2 regions of the Isoptericola sp. F-RaC21 genome follow, and region 1 is predicted to be linked to the other one. Evidence: riboswitches for the same ligand, from Rfam matches in the RefSeq annotation. Region 1 holds a riboswitch; the other holds the start of a gene.
The links. Region 1 has a riboswitch for S-adenosylmethionine ahead of AAG589_RS03300 (NADPH-dependent FMN reductase). Riboswitches for the same ligand answer to the same signal wherever they lie in the genome.
Positions count from the first base shown of each region.

Region 1 (6,577 bases):
TCTTCGGGCCGGGGCACAACGGGTTCTTCACCTCGCCCGACGGCACCGAGGACTGGATCGTCTACCACGGCAACACGTCGGCCACGCAGGGCTGCGGGGACACCCGTCAGACGCGCGTGCAGAAGGTGGGCTGGAACGACGACGGCACCCCGAGCCTCGGCGCCCCCGTGCCCAGCGGCGAGGCGCTCGCCCCGCCGTCCGGCGAGTAGCGCCGCACCACGACCGCTCAGGCCCGCCCCCGCGCGGGCGCGCCCCGGCTCCCCGGACCGCCGTCCGCGCCGGCGTCGGGCAGCACCATCTCGGCACGCACGCCGAGCAGGCGCACCTCGCGGCCGGGCTCGATCCCGGCCGCGAGGTCGAGCACCGCGGCGGTCACCTCCTCGAGCGAGCGGGTCGGCGCGGCCAGCTTCCGCGAGAGCGTGCGGGTGAAGAACGGCGCGTAGCGCACCTTGAGCCCCACCCGGAACACCGCCCGCCCCTCGGCCTCGGTGTCCGCGTGCGCCTGCGCGGCCAGCTCCCGCAGCGCCGCCACGACCTGCTCGGTCGTCGTGAGGTTGCGCTGGAAGGTGGTCTCGCGGCCGTGCCCGCGGGCCACCCACGGCGTGTCGTCGACGACGGCGGCGCCCTGCCCGCGGCCCAGCTGCCCGTACCAGGCGCCCAGGCGCGGCCCGAACTCGTCGACGAGGACGGCGTCGTCCGCAGCGGCGAGCTGGGCGACCGTGCGGATGTCGTGCGCCGCCAGGCGCTTCGAAACCTTCGGGCCCACGCCCCACAGGTCGGCGGTGGGCCGCTGCCCCATGACCTCGAACCAGGTGTCCGCGGTGAGCCGGTACACGCCCGCCGGCTTGCCGAACCCCGTCGCGATCTTCGCGCGGACCCTGGTGTCCCCGACGCCGACCGAGCAGTGCAGCGCGGTCGCGTCGAGCACCGCCCGCTGCACCCGGCGGGCGAACGCCTCCGGGTCCTCGCCGTCGTACCCGAGGAACGCCTCGTCCCAGCCGAGCACCTCCACCACCGTGCCCAGCCCGCGCAGCGTCTCCATCACGTGCGCGGAGGCGTCGTCGTACGCCTGGCGGTCCACCGGGAGGAACACCGCGTCCGGCACCTTGCGGGCCGCGACGCGCAGCGGCGTCCCCGACCCGACGCCGTACGCGCGCGCCTCGTACGACGCGGTCGAGACCACGGCACGCTCGCTCGGGTCGCCGCGACCGCCGACGATCACCGGCCTTCCCGCCAGCTCCGGGCGCCGCAGCAGCTCGACCGCGGCCAGGAACTGGTCGAGGTCGACGTGCAGCACCCAACGAAAGGCGCGCGAGCCCATGGCTCGAGTGTCCGCCACCCGCGACGAGCGGGCCCGGCCACGGGGCGAGCGGCCCGCTCAGTCCCCGGCCGGCGGCCAGCCGACGATGTCGTCGAGGACGGGCGGACGGTACCCGGGCCCCTTGAGCACCTTGCCGTCGGCCCGACGCAGGACCCGCCCGTCCTCGTCCACCTTGCTCAGGTTCGACCGGTGCACCTCGGCGAAGACCGCGGGCAGGTCGATCCCCAGGGCGTCGGCCGCCCCGTAGGTGACGTAGAGGACGTCGGCCAGCTCCTTCGCCACCGCGCGGTACGCGGCGGCCGGGTCGTCGCCGGACGCCAGGGCGGCCGCCAGGTCGGTCAGCGCCTCCGCCGCCTCGCCGGCCTCCTCGGCCAGCAGCGCCCGGCGGTGCCGGGCCAGCTCGGGGCGTGCGGCGTCCACGTCCAGGTCGAACAGCCGGCGGAACTCGGCGACCCGCCGCATCGGCTCGTGATCCATGCCCGAGAACCTAGCGGCGGGTGAGGAGCGGGCGAAAACCCCGCCGCCGCGCATCCGGCGGCGCGCCGGCGCCCTCTCTCCCAGGGCGACCACCCGGGTCGCTCCCCGTCCTGGAAGAGAGCACCGCCATGTCCGTCTCCGCCCCCGTGCGCCGCCCCGCACCGCAGCCCGCGCCGCGTCCCGCCCGTCGCCTCCCGCACGGGCTCGCCGAGCAGGTGGCGCTGCGGCTCGACGTCGCCGTCACCGCCCTCGCCCGGTTCCTCACCCGGTGGTCCGTCCCGGCGCTGCGCGTCGCGCTCGGGCTCGTGTTCCTCGGCTTCGGCGTCCTGAAGTTCTTCCCCGGCGCGAGCCCCGCCGAGGAGATCGCCGGCAGGACCGTCGAGACGCTCACCCTCGGTCTCGTCCCGAGCACCACCGCCGTGGTCCTCGTAGCGGTGACGGAGACCTTCATCGGCCTCACGCTCCTGACCGGGCGCCTGCTGCGGGCCGGTCTCGCGGTGCTCGCCGTCGCCATGGTCGGCATCCTGTCGCCCGTCGCCCTCTTCGGCGACGAGCTGTTCGGTCACGGCGTGACGCTGCTCGGGCAGTACGTGCTCAAGGACGTCGTCCTGGTCGCCGGGGCGGCCGTCGTCGCCGCCGTCGCCCTGGGTGCGCGGCTGCGCCACGAGGCCTGACCCCGCACCATCGCCCCTCCCCGTCCTTCCCTGTCCCGCGCCACCCCCGGAGCCTACGGCCCCCCCCCGGCCGGAGGCTCCGGTGCGTCCGTCGCCCGCCCCTGCGTCCGGATGGTGAGAAGTCCCCGGACGGGCCTGGCGTTCGCCGGATCCGCTGCTATACCTCCGCCCAGGTCACGAGCCCCAGCGCGAAGCCCCGGCTGGCTGGGCAGCAACCCCCACGTCACGGCGGGGTGCTCCGGGAGATGACCTGGCCGCCGGCCGGCCCGCGCTCGCGGGCCGAGACGCCGCGCGGCAAGCGTGATCGACGGACAGCGAGGGAACACCGATGACTCAACCCACGACCGGACCCGACCAGCCCGCCCCCTCGGTGGTGGTGCTCTCCGGCAACCCGCGCGAGGGCTCGCGCACCCTGGCGGCGGCGGAGGCCGCCGGCCGGCGCGTCGCCGAGCTGCTCGGCACCACGGACCTGACGACGATCGAGCTCGCGTCGTTCGCGGGCGAGATCCTCACGGCCGTGCACCCGGCCGCCGACGCGGCGAAGGAGCGGCTCGCCCGCGCGACGGTCGCCGTCGTCGCGACCCCCGTCTACAAGGCCTCGTACACGGGCCTGCTCAAGGCGTTCCTCGACCTCTACGGCCCCGACGGGCTCGCCGCCGTCGTGGTGGTGCCGGTCGTCGTCTCCGGCAACCCGGCGCACGCGCTCGCGGGCGAGGCACACCTGCGCCCCGTCCTCGTGGAGCTGGGCGCCATCGTGCCCACCCGGACCCTCGCGCTCACCGAGGCGCAGCTGCCGGACCTCGGCGAGGCCCTCGACCCCTGGTTCGCCCGCTGGGCGACGCCGCTGCGCCGGGCCGCCGGCAGCACCTCCACCACGACCGAGCTGACGGGAGCCGTCCTGTGACCACCGAGCACACCGAGACCACCGACCTGTCCGCGCTCTCCGGGATCGAGGAGCTCCTGAACCAGCAGGACGAGCCCCAGCTGTCGCCCGACGAGTTCAAGACGGTGTTTCGCCAGCACCCCGCGGGCGTCGCCGTGGTGGCGCTCGCCCACGAGGGCCGGCCCGTCGGGTTCACCGCCACGTCCGTCATCTCCGTGTCGGCGGCGCCGCCCCTCCTGGCGTTCTCGCTGGCGTCTACGTCGTCGTCGTGGCCGGCGGTCTCGGCGGCCGACACGCTCACGATCAGCTTCCTCGCCGACCACCAGGACGACGTCTCCGCGCGCTTCGCCACCAGCGGCATCGACCGCTTCGCCGCGGGCGGGTGGACGCCGCTGGCCACGGGCGAGCCCGTCATCGACGGCGCCCACTCCTGGGTGCGCGCCCGCGTGCTGCAGCGCACCCCCGTGGGCGACAGCTACCTCGTCTCCCTGCGCGCCCTCCAGGCCGGGTCGGACGGCACCTCGCCGCTCGTCTACCTCGACCGCACCTACCACCGGCTCGGCGACGAGTCCGCGATCTGAGCACGGAGACCCGAACCATGACCCACACTCCCCTGATCGTCGGGCTCGACGTCGACGGCGCGGGCTCCCACCCGGCGGCTGCGACCGTCGCCGGCCTGTCCCCCGCCGACCTGGTCGGCGCGGCCCGCCTCGCCCGCACGGTCCGCCAGGCCGAGAACGCCGGCGTCACCTTCGCCACGTTCGCCGACGCCCTGCTGCCCGCGGTCGCCGGCTCCCCCGCCTCGGCGCGGCTCGACGCCGTGACCCGTGCCGCGTTCGTCGCCCGCACCACCACCGCGATCGGCCTCGTGCCCCAGGTGGCGACCACCTACCCCGAGCCGTTCCACGTCGCGGCCCAGCTCGCGTCCCTCGACATCGCCGCCACCGGCCGCGGCGGCTGGCTCGCCGCCACGACCACGACGCCCGAGACCGCCTCCGCCTACGGCCGCGACCCGGTCCCCGACCTCGGCCGCGAGGCCCGTGACGTCGTGCAGGTCGTGCGCGACCTGTGGGACTCGTGGGAGGACGACGCCGTCATCCGCGACGTCGCCACGGGCCGGTACGTCGACCGCGACCGGCTGCACCACGTCGACTTCGTCGGCGAGGCGTTCTCCGTCAAGGGGCCGCTCATCACCCCGCGCCCGCCGCAGGGCCAGCTCGTGGTGCTCGCCGCCTCGGGGGAGGTCGCTCCCTCGGCGCGCGACGAGCGGCTGGTGGACGTCGCGCTCGTCGGCGGCGACGACGTCGCGTCCGCCCGCACGGCGGCGCGCGGCGCGACCGGGGCAGGCCCCGACGGCGCCGCCCTGGCCGTCGTCGACCTCGAGGTGGTGCTCGACGCGGACGGCCGGACCGCGGCCACCCGGCTCCGCGAGCTCGACGCGGCGACGCCCGCCGGCGCTCGCACCGGCTGGGGCGGGGGCCCGCTGCGGTACTCCGGCGACGCCGCGGGGCTGGCCGGCCTCCTCGCCGAGCTCGCGGCGTCGGGCGACGTCGCGGGCGTGCGCCTGCTGCCCGCGCTGCTGGACGCTGACCTGCCCGCGCTCGTCTCCGACGTGCTGCCCGCCCTGCGCGCCGCCCGGCTCACGGCGGCGCCCCGCGCGGGCGCCACGCTGCGCGACACGCTCGGGCTGCCGCGCCCCGCCAACCGCTACGACACCCGACCCCGCGCCGGCGGCCGCCACACGCTGCCCACGACCGCGACCGCCTGAGGAACCCCGATGCCTGCACCGACTTCACCAACCACACCACCGCACGCCCCCGACGCCCCGATCACCCGCCCCCGCGCGCAGGTGCACTTCGGCGTCTTCTTCCAGGGCGTCAACCACACCACCATCTGGTCCGACCCGGAGTCCGGGTCGCAGACGGACTTCGCCTCGTTCGAGCGCGTGGTCCGCACCGCGGAGCGCGGCCTGTTCGACGCGTTCTTCCTCGGCGAGGGCCTGCGCCTGCGCGAGACGCGCGGCCGGATCCACGACCTGGACGTCGTGGGCCGCCCCGACACGATCACCCAGCTCGCGGCGCTCGCGGCGATCACCGACCGCATCGGCCTCGTCGCGACGCAGAACACGACGTACCACGACCCGGCCGACCTGGCCCGGCGCCTCGCGAGCCTCGACGTGCTGTCCGGCGGGCGGGCGGCATGGAACGTCGTGACGACGGACAACGCGTGGACCGGCGAGAACTTCCGCCGGGGCGGCTACCTCGACCACGCCGACCGCTACGAGCGCGCCGCCGCCGTCCTCGCCGTCGCCCGCGGGGTCTGGGACGCGTTCGGGGACGGCCCCGGCGAGGTCGCGCGCGTGACCGTCCCCGCGGCGGACCTGCGCACGCCCCGCGACCTGGTGCTCGACGTGACCACGCCCCGCAGCCCGCAGGGCCACCCGGTGATCTTCCAGGCCGGCGACTCCCCGCAGGGACGGGACTTCGCCGCGGCGCACGCCGACGTGATCTTCTCCCGGCACGGCGCCGTGCTCGCCGACGCGCTGGAGTTCGCCGCCGACGTCCGGCGTCGCGTCGTCGCCGCGGGGCGCCCGGAGGACGACGTGAAGATCTTCCCGGGCACCGCGATCGTCGTCGGGGACACGCCCGCCGAGGCCGAGGAGAAGGCGCGCTGGGTGCGGCGGGCGCAGGTCACGCCCGCCACCGCGCTGTCGATCGTCGGCAACGTCTGGGGCGAGGACCTCTCGTCGTACGACCCGGACGGCCCGCTGCCGGCGCACGACCCGGTGGTGGCCGAGCTGGGCGGCGAGCGCGGCTCCGCGACCACCGGCGCACGCACGCACGAGATCGCCCGGCAGTGGCGGGCCCTCGCCGAGGCCGAGCACCTGTCCATCCGGGAGCTCGTCATCCGCAACGCGGGCGAGCGCGGCTTCACCGGCACGCCCGGCGCCGTGGCCGACGAGCTCACCCGCTGGGTGCGCACCGGAGCGGTCGACGGCTTCAACCTCAGCCCGTGGATCGTGCCGTCCGGTCTGGACGACGTCGTGGAGAAGGTCGTGCCCGCGCTCCAGGAGCGCGGCGCCTACCCGGAGGCCTACGAGGGCACCACGCTGCGCGAGCACCTGGGCCTGCGTGCGCCGCTCACCCGGCGCGCGCTCGTCGGCGCGCCGTAGCCACGCCCACGCCCCCACCGACGGACGGCCCGCCGTCGGTCGCTCGAGCG
Region 1 covers NZ_JBCFYX010000001.1:710,938-717,514, reverse strand. The annotation lists gene AAG589_RS03320 (family 43 glycosylhydrolase) at 1-209, shown strand, start outside; gene AAG589_RS03315 (DNA polymerase IV) at 227-1,321, opposite strand; gene AAG589_RS03310 (MazG nucleotide pyrophosphohydrolase domain-containing protein) at 1,379-1,798, opposite strand; gene AAG589_RS03305 (DoxX family membrane protein) at 1,927-2,472, shown strand; SAM riboswitch class IV at 2,645-2,745, shown strand; gene AAG589_RS03300 (NADPH-dependent FMN reductase) at 2,801-3,376, shown strand; gene AAG589_RS03295 (flavin reductase family protein) at 3,403-3,936, shown strand; gene AAG589_RS03290 (nitrilotriacetate monooxygenase) at 3,954-5,123, shown strand; gene AAG589_RS03285 (LLM class flavin-dependent oxidoreductase) at 5,133-6,527, shown strand.

Region 2 (6,577 bases), on a different contig from region 1:
CCGTGAGCTTCTCGACCTGGGCGCGGTCGAGGGTGATGACCGTCTTGTAGTCGTCCGAGTAGCGGACCGTGTACGCCGAGGGGTCCTTCGCGGCCGGCGCCTCGGAGGTCTGCTCCGGCTCGGCGGACGCGTCGGTCTCGCCCGCGGAGTCCTCGGCGGCCGCCTCGTCGGCGGGCTGCGACGCCGTGCCCGAGGCACCGGGGTCGTCGAACTCGGCGTCGGGGGTCGGGGACGCGCAGGCGCTCAGCGCGAGGAGGCTCGCGAGGGCGATCGGCGTCAGTCGGCGGGGAAGGTGTCGCATGGTCTCTCCTGGTCGATGGGGCCAGCACGATCGGTGCTGACCCCCGTGAGTCGTCCGCGGCGGCGGAAAGGTTGCACGCGGACCGAGATGTCTTTTCCGGGGTCAGGACCCGGCGTCGACCTGCAACCGGTGCACGGTCGTCAGCGCCGTCCCGTCCGGCGCGCGGGCCTCCAGGACGACCTCCGCGTCGCCCGGGCTGCTCGCCGTGAGCCGCACGGTGTCGTCGTCGGCCACGTAGGCGCCGGTGGGCAGCGTCCACACCCAGTGCTCGGCGCCCGTGACGTCGGCCGTGAGCGTGACGGGCGCGCCGACCGTCGCCGTCGTCGGCCCGGAGATCGCCACGCTCGCGGAGCCCGCGGCCGAGTGCGGGCGGTCGAGCCACGCCGTGGCGCCGGCCCCCGCGCCCAGCCCGAGGACGGCGGCGGTCGCCACCGCGACGACGGTCGTGCGGCGTGGCCGCGCACGGTCCGGCGCCGACGCGCCGTCGGCCGGGGCGAGGGCGCGCTCGACGTCGGCCAGCCAGGCGGCGGCGTCGGGGTGCCGCCGGGCGGGGGAGTCGGCGAGGCTGCGGCCCAGCGCGGCGTCGAGGGCCCGGGGCAGGTCGGCGCCCTCGGCGAGCCAGGTCACCAGCGCGGACATCGCCCACAGGTCGGCGCGGGTGTCGACCGTGCCCGGCCCGTCCTGCTCGGGCGGGCGGAAGCCCTCCGTGCCGCCGGCGACGGTCAGGCCGGAGCTGCGGGCCAGGTCCTTGCTCATGCCGAGGTCGGCCACGACGAGCCGCTCGTCCGGGCGGACGACGGCGGGGGCGACGGCGGGGGTGCCGGTGGTCCGGCCGACGACGCCCTCGGGGCTGGTGCGCAGCAGCACGTTGCCGGGGCTGAGGTCCCGGTGCACGAGGCGCGCTGCGTGCACCGCCTCGACCGCCGCCGCGAGCTCGCGCGCGACCGCGAGCACGTCCGACGTCGTGGCCGTCCATCCGTCGGCACGCAGGGCGGCGACCCGCGCCGCGAGCGTGCCCCGGTCCGCGTGCTCGAGGACGAGGTAGGGCTGCTGGCGGTCGCTCTCGCCGATGTCGTGCACGGCGACGACGTGCGGGCTCGCCACCCGGCGCAGCGCCCGGCCCTCGGCGATGAACCGCTCCCGGACCTCCGGGTTGAGGCTGTGGTTCTCGGCCAGCACCTTCACCACGACGACGTCGTCCAGCCGGTCGTCGACGGCGCGGTGCACGGTGGCGAACGACCCGACGCCGATCACGTCGCCCACCCGGTACCGCCCGAGCAGCGGCTCGGGCGCGCTCGGCGCCGCCATCAGGACGGGCTCCCGAGGGCCGCGGCCACGAGCGCGCGGCCGCGGGAGATCTGGGACTTCACCGTCCCGACGCTGCGCCCGAGCCGCTCGGCCACGTCCGCGTACGGCAGGCCCTCGATGTCGCGCAGGGTCACGGGCTCGCGGTAGAGGTCGGGCAGGGCGGCCAGCGCGTCGCGCACGGTGGCGCGCGTGGCGATGAGGGAGCTCATCCGCTCCGCGGGCCCGACGTCGTCGTCGGGCAGGGGAGCGGTGGCACGCTGGCGGCGCAGGTGGTCGACCACCCGGTGGCGCACGATCCCGTGCACCCACGTCGTGACGCGGGACCCGCCCCGGAACGACGCGACGGACGTGGCCACGGAGACGAGCACGTCCTGGCAGACGTCGTCGACGGCGGCCTCGTCGAGCAGGGCGCCGCGCACGAAGCGTCGCACGACGCCGGACGCGTCCAGCAGCTCCACCAGCAGCTCGGTCGCGGGACCGGAGCCCGCGGCGGCCCGGGCGCCGACGAGGTCGAGGACGTCGGCGGCGTCGTCGCCGCTCGCCGCGCGTGCCGCGAGCCCGGCGGCGTGGCGGTCGCCGGCGTCGAGGGCGCGGGCGACCTGCTGGACCGGGCTGTCGACGGAGCCTCCCGGGGGCGCGCCGGAGGCCGGGACGGTGCGATCGGGCATGCCTTCAGCGTCTCACGCGACCGCATCGTGAGAAGGGCGCGGCCCTCGCTTGACCGTGTGGTGCTGCGCACGCACTATGGGCGGCAGGTCAAGAGCGCCAGCGCGAAGCCCCGGCTCGCTGGCCGGCAACCCTCCTCTCGCGGCGGGGTGCCCCGGGTGACGACCTGGCCCCGCGCCGTCCGGCGTGCGGGCAAGCGCGGGGAGGAACCTCCCCGGCACGACCGAGGAGGACCACGCATGACCACGCTCACCACCGCGCCCGCCGTGCTGGACGCTGCGCCCACCGCCCCGTCCGTGCACGACGTCGCGCCCGTCCTGCCCGTCGTCGGCGGCGACACGCTCGTGCCGCTCGTCGACGGCCGCCAGGTGCCGTACGCCAACCTCGACGTCGCGGCGTCGGCCCCCGCCCTGCAGGCCGTCGCCGACCGCGTCTCCCGCGTGCTGCCGCTCTACGCGAGCGTGCACCGCGGCGCCGGCTACCTGTCGCAGGTCTCGACCGCGCTCTACGAGAACGCGCGGCACACGATCGGCGCGTTCGTCGGCGCGCGCGAGGACGACCTGACGATCGTCACGCGCAACACGACCGACTCGCTCAACCTGCTCGCGGGCTGTGTGCCGGCCGACCCTGTCACGGGCGAGCCCGGCCGCGTGCTGGTGCTCGACATCGAGCACCACGCCAACCTGCTGCCCTGGCAGCGCGTCACCGACGCGACCGTCGTGACCGGCGGCCCCACCGTGGCCGCGACCCTGGCGGAGCTCGAGGAGGAGCTGCGCTCCGCCGTCGACGCGGGCCGCCCCTACGCGCTGCTGGCGCTCACGGGCGCCTCCAACGTCACGGGCGAGGCGCTGCCCGTGGCCGACGTCGTCGCCGCGGCGCACGGCGCGGGCGCCCGGGTCGTGCTCGACGGCGCGCAGCTGGTGCCGCACCGCCGCTTCTCGCTCGCGGAGACCGGCGTCGACTACGTCGCCTTCTCGGGCCACAAGACGTACGCGCCGTTCGGCGCGGGCGCCCTGGTCGGCCGCCGCGACTGGCTCGACGGCGGGACGCCCTACCTCGCGGGCGGCGGCGCCGTGCGCCGGGTGCGCACCACCACGACCGACTGGCACGAGGGGCCCGCGCGCCACGAGGCGGGTTCCCCCAACGTCGTCGGCGCCGTGGCGCTCGCGGCCGCGTGCGACGAGCTCGCGGCCCTCGACCCGCGGGCCGCCGCTCGGCACGAGGACGCCCTGCGTCGCCGGCTCGTCGACGGGCTCGGCGCGATCGACCGCGTCGAGGTCGTGCACGTGTGGGACGACGCCGTCGACCCGGTGGGCGTCGTGACCTTCACGGTCACCGGGTACGACCCCGGCCTGGTCGCCGCGTACCTGTCGGCCGAGCACGGCATCGGCGTGCGCGACGGCCGGTTCTGCGCGCACCCGCTGCTCGGCCGCCTCGGGTTCGACGCCGGCGCCGTGCGCGCCTCGGTGGGCCTGGGCACGGCAGGCGAGGAGGTCGAGCGGCTCGTGGCCGCCGTCCGGTCGCTCGTCACCGAGGGGCCGCAGGCGCAGTACGACGTCGTGGACGGCCTGTGGGTCGTGGTCGACGACCCGCGTCCCGTGCCCGAGGGCTCCGGCCTCGAGGGCCTGCTCGCCACGGCCGCGCTGGGCGCCGACGAGGCGTTCGGCTGCCTGCCCGACGACCTCTGAGCACCCGTCCGGCCCGCCGCCGGACATGACGACGGGGCGCCACCGTGCGGTGGCGCCCCGTCGTGTGTCAGCGGGTCAGCCCTTGAACGCGTCCTTGGCGTCGTCGCCCGCCTGCTTGAGGTTCGCGCCGGCCTGTTGAGCCTTGCCCTCGGCCTCCTGCTTCTCGTCGTCGGTGAGCTTGCCCGTCGCCTCCTTGACCTTGCCCTCGGCCTCTTCTGCGAGGTGCTTGGCCTTGTCTCCGAGTCCCATCGGGGCTCCTTCCGTCGTACGAACGACCTCGGGAACCGACGTTAGGTGGGTGACCGGGAGCTCGCACGCGGAAGTCTCAGGTCGTGGTCAGACGCTCCAGGAGACGGCCGTAGACGGGCCCGAGGAGGCGCTTGTTCGCCGACCGCATCCACAGGGCGATCCCGAGCACCGCCACGAGGATCACGGCCAGCACCGCGATCACCACGGGGTCGAGGAACAGCGCGAGGACGTCGTCGACGGGCAGCAGGTCCGTGAACTTCCCGACGACGTACAGCACCACCGCGGCGATGAGCACCGGGGCCGCGATCCACCCCGACAGGGCGTTGTACCGCTTGATGCGCCGGGAGAGGCTCGAGAACTCGTCGCCGCCGAGGTGCAGCTCGATCACCGTGCACTGCTCGACGAAGTCGTCGCGCAGGGGGATCGGCAGGTCGCGCTCGGTGATGACCGTGTGCAGACGGCGCAGCTCCTCGGCCTGCTGGATGGTCGCGGACAGGACCGGTCCGACGTGGGTCACGTGAGTCTTCCGTTCTCCGGCTCAGTGGCGGCTCAGGGGCGTCAGGGGCGTCAGGGGCATGGCAAAGGCACGCCGCCTCGCCGCGTGCCCAGGGCATCCTTTCACCCCCGCCCCGGCCTCCCGGTCACGGGTCACGCACGGGTCGCACGCGGGTCACCAGGCCGGCGGGCGCACCTCCGCCCAGCGCAGCCGGTCCTCGAGCTGGGCGGCGATCGCGAGCAGCGTCGTCTCCCCGCCGGGGCGGCCGATCAGCTGCACCCCCATGGGGAGGCCGCCGTCGGTCCAGCGGGTCGGCACGGTGACCGCGGGCAGGCCCGCCACGTTGAGCATCGACGTCCACGGCGTGTACTGGCACTGCTGCTCGAAGTTGCGCTCCGGGTCCTCGGGGTCGAACCAGCCGAGCGGGCGGGGCGTCATCGCCAGCGCCGGGGTGACGACGGCGTCGAACCGCGCCACCTGCGCCACGAGCCGGCGCTCGAACGCGGTGAGCGCCCGCAGCGCCTCGGCGAGCTCGCGCGCCGGCACCTGGCGGCCGCGGCCGATGAGCCACCGGGTCAGCGGCTCGAGCCGGTCGAGACGCTCGGGGTCGTCGAGCGGCACCGCGGAGGCGCCCGCCATCCACAGCGTGCGGAACGCGGGGCCGTACGCCGGGTCGGGCTCGAGGGACAGGTCGTCGACCTCATGGCCCAGGCCGGCGAGCGTCGTGACCCCGGCGTCGAGCGCGGCGCGGGCGTCGTCCGACGTCGTGATCGCGTAGAAGTCGTCCCAGGCGGAGTCGGTCGTGACGGCCACGCGGAACCGTCCCCGCACGTCCTCCCCGCCGCCGCCCGCGACCTCGCCGCGGCGCGCCGCGGCCAGGTACTCCCCGGCGCGGGCGGACGGCGCCCGCAGGGTGAGGGGGTGCGCGACGCGGCCCTCCGGCGTCCAGGTGATCATCCCCTCGAGCAGCAGCGCCGCGTCCTCGGTGGTGCGGGCGAGGGGCCCGTTGACGACCAGCCCGCCGAGGGACTCCTGCCCCGACCCGGCGGGCACGAGCCCGCGACTCGGCTTGAGCCCGACGATGCCGCACGCCGCGGCGGGGATGCGCACCGACCCCCCGCCGTCCGACCCTGCCGCGCACGGCAGCAGGCCCGCCGCGACGGCCACCGCGGCCCCGCCGCTGGACCCGCCCGCGCCGAGCGCCGGGTCCCACGGGTTGCGCGCGACGGGGCCGGCGAGCGGCTCGGTGTAGGCCGGGAAGCCGAGCTCGGGCGCCGTCGTGCGGCCGAGGCTCACCATGCCCGCGGCGTCGAGGACGTCGACGATCTCGTCGCTCACGGGCGCCACGACGGCGTCGTCCCCGGCGAACGCCCGGGAGCCGAAGCCGGCCGGCACGCCGGCCCGCAGCCACAGGTCCTTGTCCCCGCCGGGCAGCCCCCACAGCACGGCCCGTCGGTGCGTGGCGTCCGACGCGCCGTCCCGCTCGAGGGCGGCGGCACGCTCGTGCGCCGCCTCCGGGGTCACGGAGACGAAGGCCCCCAGGGCGGGGTTGGCGCGCTCGATCCGCGTCAGGAAGTGGTCGGCCACCTCGGTCGGCGTGAGCTCGCCCGCCCGCAGCAGCTCGCGCAGCCGGGCGGCGGTCATCTGGTGCAGGGCGTCGTCCATGCCACCATCCTGCTCCCACCCAGCGATGTGGTTGACTCTGAGCGAAATCTGAATCGCACGGATCCGCACATCACCCGGAGGTCCTCATGGTCGCCGCGGCCCGGCACGACGCCATCCTGCGGGAGCTCGAGCTCCGCGGGTCGGTCAAGATCGCTGCGCTCTCGGAGCGGATGCGCGTCTCGGCGATGACGCTGCGCAGGGACC
Region 2 covers NZ_JBCFYX010000004.1:198,499-205,075, reverse strand. The annotation lists gene AAG589_RS15755 (hypothetical protein) at 1-301, opposite strand, end outside; gene AAG589_RS15750 (protein kinase domain-containing protein) at 404-1,609, opposite strand; gene AAG589_RS15745 (RNA polymerase sigma factor) at 1,609-2,277, opposite strand; SAM riboswitch class IV at 2,364-2,480, shown strand; gene AAG589_RS15740 (aminotransferase class V-fold PLP-dependent enzyme) at 2,515-3,963, shown strand; gene AAG589_RS15735 (CsbD family protein) at 4,039-4,212, opposite strand; gene AAG589_RS15730 (DUF6097 family protein) at 4,289-4,729, opposite strand; gene AAG589_RS15725 (amidase) at 4,883-6,373, opposite strand; gene AAG589_RS15720 (LacI family DNA-binding transcriptional regulator) at 6,460-6,577, shown strand, end outside.
Region 2: another riboswitch for S-adenosylmethionine. It lies ahead of AAG589_RS15740 (aminotransferase class V-fold PLP-dependent enzyme); the one in region 1 lies ahead of AAG589_RS03300 (NADPH-dependent FMN reductase).